One region of the Marisediminicola sp. LYQ134 genome, then DNA from elsewhere that is predicted to be linked to it. Evidence: predicted binding sites of a transcription regulator. Region 1 holds the regulator's gene; each other region holds the start of a gene.
The links. Region 1 encodes LexA, which represses DNA repair genes until DNA is damaged. Its sites were predicted from a motif close to TCGAACANNTGTTCGA; they were not measured.
Positions count from the first base shown of each region.

Region 2: ACLHIH_RS04705 (DUF222 domain-containing protein) is a predicted target of LexA. The motif match lies at 1,323-1,338, and genes of this name have one in related genera.
Region 3: ACLHIH_RS11410 (DUF222 domain-containing protein) is a predicted target of LexA. The motif match lies at 1,322-1,337, and genes of this name have one in related genera.

Region 1 is NZ_JBKIWP010000001.1:1,257,458-1,259,723, forward strand. It holds gene ACLHIH_RS06020 (histidinol-phosphate transaminase) at 1-140, opposite strand, end outside; gene ACLHIH_RS06025 (LysM peptidoglycan-binding domain-containing protein) at 187-570, opposite strand; gene lexA (transcriptional repressor LexA) at 890-1,582, shown strand; gene hflX (GTPase HflX) at 1,534-2,266, opposite strand, start outside.
Region 2 is NZ_JBKIWP010000001.1:962,601-964,866, forward strand. It holds gene ACLHIH_RS04690 (hypothetical protein) at 1-261, shown strand, start outside; gene ACLHIH_RS04695 (VOC family protein) at 310-732, shown strand; gene ACLHIH_RS04700 (hypothetical protein) at 785-931, opposite strand; gene ACLHIH_RS04705 (DUF222 domain-containing protein) at 1,356-2,266, shown strand, end outside.
Region 3 is NZ_JBKIWP010000002.1:589,694-591,959, reverse strand. It holds gene ACLHIH_RS11410 (DUF222 domain-containing protein) at 1-1,304, opposite strand, end outside; gene ACLHIH_RS11405 (glycoside hydrolase family 65 protein) at 1,479-2,266, opposite strand, start outside.

The sequences.
Region 1 (2,266 bases):
ATTCCGTGGGCGACCGACTCCGGGATCGGGTGGGTGTTCTCGTTGACGTTGAGAGCGATCGGCACTCGGGACTCGGGCGCACCGTACGGGGTGAGGCCGCGGAGGTCATCGCGGATGGGGAGGTCGTTGAGCGAAGTCACCGATCAAGACTAGGGCTGTCGATGCCCCACGACTGATGCCCCTCGACTATCGAGCGTAGGCGGCGGGAACCGCGAGCTTCTGCCCCGGCTGAACGTCGGCCGAGTCGAGCTGGTTGAAGTGCACGAGGTCGGACACCACCTCGCGGGGGTCCGCCTCGGGCGCGAGCCCGACGGCGAGCTCCCACAGTGACTCGCCGCTCTCGACCTGCACGAAGACCACGTCGGCTCCGTCTTCGTTCGACGCCGTCGCCATTCCGCCGTTGAGAGCGAATGCTCCCGCGGCGAGCACGATCGGTGCCGCGACGAGAGTCGTGAACACCGCGCGACCGCGCCTCGTGAGACGGAGTCTGCGTTGCGGCACGCGCCCCGACCGTGCCTGTGCGGACGATGCGGACGATGCGGGGGGAGCAATACCAGTCGCTGCGCTCATGGTTCTTGCCTTTCAGGTCGGGGTATCACTCGCGGGTCGTGTTCTCGGAGGTGCTGCTCGTGATGGTGGGCGGGTGTCGCACCCGACACTCGGCCGGGAGAGCCGGATGCGAACCCGTGTTCCGAACATATCTTCGAATACTCGCCAGATCAAGCCGATATTCGAAAGTGTGGTAACGAATTAGCGCAACACGCTCGAATAGACGTTTGGAAAGCGACCGTCGAATGGATACAGTTTCGATTGTCTGAAGACAGACCATCAGGAGCCACCGACATTCGCCGTTCTCACGGCGCACGAGGTGCACATCGAGGGGAACGACGTGGTCGACACCGAGCAGGGATCACCGCAAGCGGACAAGCCGTCGACCCGGCGCCGCAAGAGTCTGAGCGACAAGCAGCTCGCGATCCTCGACGTGATCTCCCGATCGGTCTCGAGCCGGGGCTACCCGCCGAGCATGCGCGAGATCGGCGATGCGGTGGGGCTCGCTTCGCTCTCGAGCGTCACCCATCAGCTCAATCAGCTCGAGCTCAGCGGCTACTTGCGCCGCGACCCCAATCGACCGCGCGCACTCGAGATCCTCATCGACCTGCAACGCCCCGACGTCCCCGTCGTCTCCGACGCGCCGACCCCCGTCGGAGACGCCGCGATGGTCCCCCTCGTCGGTCGCATCGCGGCGGGAGTGCCGATCCTCGCCGACCAGCAGGTCGACGAGGTCTTCCCCCTCCCCCGCCAGCTCGTCGGCAAAGGCAACCTGTTCATGGTGAAGGTCGTCGGAGACTCGATGGTCGACGCCGCGATCTGCGACGGGGACTGGATCGTCGTCCGCCAGCAGAAGACCGCGGAGAACGGCGACATCGTCGCCGCGATGCTCGACGACGAAGCGACCGTCAAGGTGTTCCAGCAGCGCGACGGCCACACCTGGTTGCTCCCGCGCAACTCGGCCTTCGCGCCGATCCTCGGTGACTACGCCGAAGTGCTCGGCAAGGTCGTCGCGGTGCTGCGCTCGGTCTGAGCGGTGAACTGCTCCACCTGAGCCTCGACCTCCTCCGAGACGAGCACGTGGATCCGCGTGCCGTTCTCGTCGTAGCGGGTGTCGAGAACGACGCCGTTGTCATGCAAGCGCGTGACGACGTCCCCCCGATCGAAGGGGATGAGCAGATCGAGCTCGACCGACGGCGACGGGATCGCTTCGGCGATGCGCTCGAGTAGCTCCTCGACGCCTTCGCCCGTCCGCGCAGACACGAACACCGCACTCGGCTCGAGACCGCGCAACACGAGGCGCTGATCGTCGTCGACGAGATCTGCCTTGTTGAAGACGACGATCTCGGGCAGGTGGCGAGCATCGACGTCGCCGATCACATCGCGCACCGTCGCGAGTTGACTCCCGGGATCCGGATGCGATCCATCGACGACGTGCACGATGACGTCGGCGTCCGCGACCTCCTCGAGGGTCGACCGGAAGGCCTCGACGAGCTGGTGCGGGAGGTTGCGCACGAATCCGACGGTGTCGGTGAGGGTGTACGCCTGACCCTCGGCCGTCACGTTCTTGCGCACGGCCGTGTCGAGAGTCGCGAAGAGCGCGTTCTCCACGAGAGCGCCCGCCCGCGTCACCCTGTTGAGCAGCGACGACTTGCCGGCGTTCGTGTATCCGGCGATCGCGACAGACGGCACGTCGTTGCGCACCCGGTTCGCGCGC
Region 2 (2,266 bases), 290 kb from region 1:
GGCGCGGTGTGGGGCGAAGGCCGAGGGCTCCACGGCGGCAGCTACGCGATCGACACCATGAGCGGGCTCGCGACCATGACAGCGCAGATCGCGGCATTCCTGACATTCGCGGCAGAGAACCCCGACCTCACCTTCCTCGTGACCGAGATCGGCTGCGGAATCGCCGGATACGCGCCAGCGGATGTCGCACCCGCGTTCTCGGGCGCCCCGAGCAACGTCGCGCTGCCGGCATCCTTCGCGCGCATCGTTCGGGGAGGGTAGGGGGCACTCGTCGTCGCCCGTGTCGGTGGGTGCCGGTAGAACGGTTGCATGACCGACACGACGACCGACTTTCCGACACTGCGGCTGACCGCGATCGACACCCCCGACCCCCGCGGTCTCGCCGAGTTCTACCGCCGACTCCTCGGCTACCGCTATCGCGCGGGAGACGAGCCCCGAGAGGGCGAGGGGACCCCCGAGTGGCTCGTGCTGCACGGCGACGCGGGCGAGAAGCTCGCGTTCCAAGTCTCGCCCGGCCTACCCCGAGCGCAGTGGCCCGAAGGCACCGTTCCGCAGATGATGCACCTCGACCTCACCGTGCCCGACACGGCGGCGCTCTCCCGGCAGCACGACCGCGCACTCGACCTCGGCGCGACCGTTCTGCTCGACCGGTCGAACGACCCCGAGGAAGAGTTGTACGTCTACGCCGACCCGAGCGGACATCCGTTCTGCATCTTCGTCTCGGACCAGTAGGCGATCGAGGGGGAGCGCTGTGCGTTCGGTGCTGTGACTGCCGACAGCGCCGTCAGTGGCGAGTGAACGAGGGCACCCAGCACCGCACGCGCTCTCGATAGCGGCGGAAGTCGTCGCCGAAGCGCCGCTCGAGGTCGGTCTCCTCGAGCGGGCGGATGACGTAGTTCCACACGAGCGACCCCGCCACCGCGTAGAGCACGACGAGCCACGACGACGCGATGAAGCCGACCGGCGACGCCCTGCGCGATCCCGGCGACAGCCATGGGGTTGCGAACGAAACGATACGGACCCACCACGACGAGGCGGTTCGCCATAGCCGCCGGAAAAGGGGTGCCGCCACCGAGCGTCGGCATCGACACCGCGGCCCACAGTCCGAGCCCGCTCGCGAGCACGAGGAGGCCGACACCGACCGCCGACACGGCGGGCGCGAACTCGACGGCGAAACCCCAGCGCCGCTCCGCGACGCTGATCCCGAGCGGGCGAGGTGTGCCGAAGAGTGTGGGTGGGGCGGGCACACCCCTCCTCCCGACTGTCTTCTCCTCCCCACCCCGTGTGGAGAACCCGCTCTCCGCAGACGATTCGTTCTTCTTTCGAACACGCGATCGATTCGGGAGAATTGATGCATGCCCACCCTCTCCGCCTCCCTCCTCGATCGGGCCGCTGTGGTCGCCGATCTCGGTGGCACGGCGGAGTCGATCGCGGCTCTCGGCCACGCTGATCTGACGGCGGCTGTCGAGGCGGTGACCGCTTTGCGGCAGTGTGTCGATCAGTTCGCTGCCGTCATCGCGGGGGAGGTCGCGCACCGGTCGCGCCCGGAGCTCGGTCACCAGGGCTTGGCCCAACAGGCGGGTTTCGTGAGCCCTGTCGCGATGATCCAGCGGGTTGCGCACGTGAGTCGCATCGAAGCCACCCGGCTCGTCGAGACCGGCGCGCTCCTCGCCGAGTCAGAGTTCACCGCGTCCGCTGGTTCCGCCGACGAAATCACACCGTTGTCGCGTGAACGATGGCCTGACGTTCTTGCGGCTGCCCTGCGGGAGGGAACCCTGTCGCTCGATGCTGTCGACGCGATCCGGCGGGTGTTCTCCGATATCACCCATGTTGACGACGGTGTTCTTCGCGCTGCGGCGAGGGAACTGGTCTTGGCCGCTGCCGGGTTGACGCCTGACCAGGTCCACCGGCATGCCCGACAGGTGCGGGACATTCTCGATGTCGAGGGTGTCGAACGGCGGGAGAAACAGCTGCGCGACCTCCGAACAGTGCGCACCTGGTGGGACACTGCGACCGGAATGCACTGCGGGTCGTGGCGGCTCGCCCCCGAGGATGGTGCTCTCGTCGCCGAGGCGTTTGCGCAGATCCTGTCACCGCGGCGGGGTGGTCCCCGGTTCGTCGACCCGACCGCCCGTGCGACCGCGGAGGAGCTGCTGAACGATGGCCGCACCGACGAGCAGGTCAGTGCCGACGCGTTCGTCGACCTGGTGCGCCTCGCCGTCGACGCAGACCCTGGCGCCCTGTTCGGCGGGCGCCGCCCGGCCGT
Region 3 (2,266 bases), on a different contig from region 1:
CGGTGCACCTGCCACCGGTTGTCGTGGATCAGCAGATGATGCCTCCGACACAGGAGTACTCCGTCGGCGATGTCGGTGCGGCCCTCGACACCAGCCCACGGGTTGATGTGGTGGGCCTCGCAATACGACGGAGGTCTCTCGCACCCGGGGAACCGGCATCCGCCGTCTCTGACCGTCAACCCGATGCGTTGCCGTTCGGTGAACAGGCGCCGGTCCCGTCCGACGTTCACGCACTGGCCGTCGCGGTCGAAGCCGACACTGATGACTCCGGTGTTGCAGATCGCCCGTTCGATCGTCGGAGCCGACACGGTGTCGGTGCGGCCCTCGAGGAACCCTGGACCTGTCCTGCCCTCGAGCCGGTCCGCGGTCACCACGATCCGCACGGCCGGGCGGCGCCCGCCGAACAGGGTTCCCGGATCCGCATCGACCGCGAGGCGCACCAGGTCGACGAACGCGTCGGCACTGACCTGCTCGTCGGTGCGGCCATCGTTCAGCAGCTCCTCCGCGGTCGCACGCGCGGCCGGGTCGACGAAGCGGGGACCACCCCGCCGCGGTGACAGGATCTGAGCGAACGCGTCCGCAACCAGAGCCCCGTCTTCGGGGGCGAGCCGCCACGACCCGCAGTGCATTCCGGTCGCAGTGTCCCACCAGGTGCGCACCGTCCTCAGGTCGCGGTGCTGTTTCTCCCGACGCTCGATCCCGTCAGCATCGAGGAGATCACGCACCTGCCTCGCACGGCGGTGGACCTGGTCCGGCGTCAACCCGGCAGCCGCCAAGACGAGTTCTGCCGCCGCAGCGCGAAGAACACCGTCGTCGACATGGGTGATATCGGAGAACACCCGCCGGATCGCGTCGACAGCATCGAGCGACAGGGTTCCCTCCCGCACGGCTGATGCGAGAACCTCGCGCCAGCGCTCTCCCGGCACCGGTGCGGTGTGGTCGGCGGAACCCGCAGAGGCGGCGAGCTCGGCCGCGGCTTCGGCCTCGGCGAGGAGCGCGCCCGTCTCGACAAGCCGGGTCGCTTCGATGCGACTCACGTGCGCAACCCGCTGAATCATCGCAACAGGGCTCACGAAACCCGCCTGTTGGGCCAAACCCTGGTGACCGAGCTCCGGGCGCGACCGGTGCGCCACCTCCCCCGCGATGACGGCAGCGAACTGATCGACACACTGCCTCAATGCGGTCACCGCCTCGACAGCCGCCGTCAGATCAGCGTGGCCGAGAGCCGCGATCGACTCCGCCGTGCCACCGAGATCGGCGACCACAGCGGCCCGATCGAGGAGGGAGGCGGCGAGGGTGGGCATGTATCGATTCTCCCGAATCGAACGCGTGTTCGAAAGAAGAACGAATCGTCTGCGGAGAGTGGGTTCTCCACACGGGGTGGGGAGGAGACGACGATCGTCAGGAGAGGAGAAGAGGAGAACGGCGCGGCCAGACAACCTCAGCGACCGACCTAACCAGCCGCCCCGAACCGCCCCCTAATCCGCCGTGTCGTTGTACCCCGGGTCTTCGTCGCTGCGCCAGCTCGTGGGTACCGTGGCGGTGATGACGCTGCCGTCGGCTCGCCGCCCGCCTTCGATGTTCTTCTGGCTCGGTGCTCCCACCCGGCGGGACCCCTGGTGGGCGAGGGCGATCGTGACCGGTTCGTCCGCCGTCACGGTCACGGCCCGGCCGCGCACCGAGAACGACACGCTCGAACCGGTTTCGATCGTGAACGTGACGATGTCCTGTTCGAGGTCGACGCGCATCCGGCTGCCCGAGACGGTCAGTTTGAAGCTGATGCCGTCCCACCCTTCGGGCAGTCGCGGGTCGAAGGTGAGATCGCCGTTGTGGTCGCGCATCCCCCCGAATCCGAAGACGACGGCACTCCACATTCCCCCGGTCGACGCCACGTGCACGCCGTCTGCGGTGTTGTGGTGCAGGTCGGCGAGGTCGACGAAGAGTCCGGCCAGGAAGTATTTGAGGGCGAGCTCCTGGTAGCCCACCTCGGCCGCGATGATCGACTGCACGACCGCGGAGAGCGACGAGTCGCCTGTGGTCAGCGGGTCGTAGTAGTCGAAGTCGGCGAGCTTCTGTTCGGGCGTGAAGAGGTCTCCGTGGAGGAACAGGGCGAGCACGACATCCGCTTGTTTGAGCACCTGGAAGCGGTAGATGACGAGCGGGTGGTAGTGCAGGAGGAGGGGGCGCTGGTCTTCGGGCGTCTTCGAGAGGTCCCAGAGTTCTTTCTCGAGGAAGGCCGCGTCTTGGGGATGCACGCCGAGCGCTT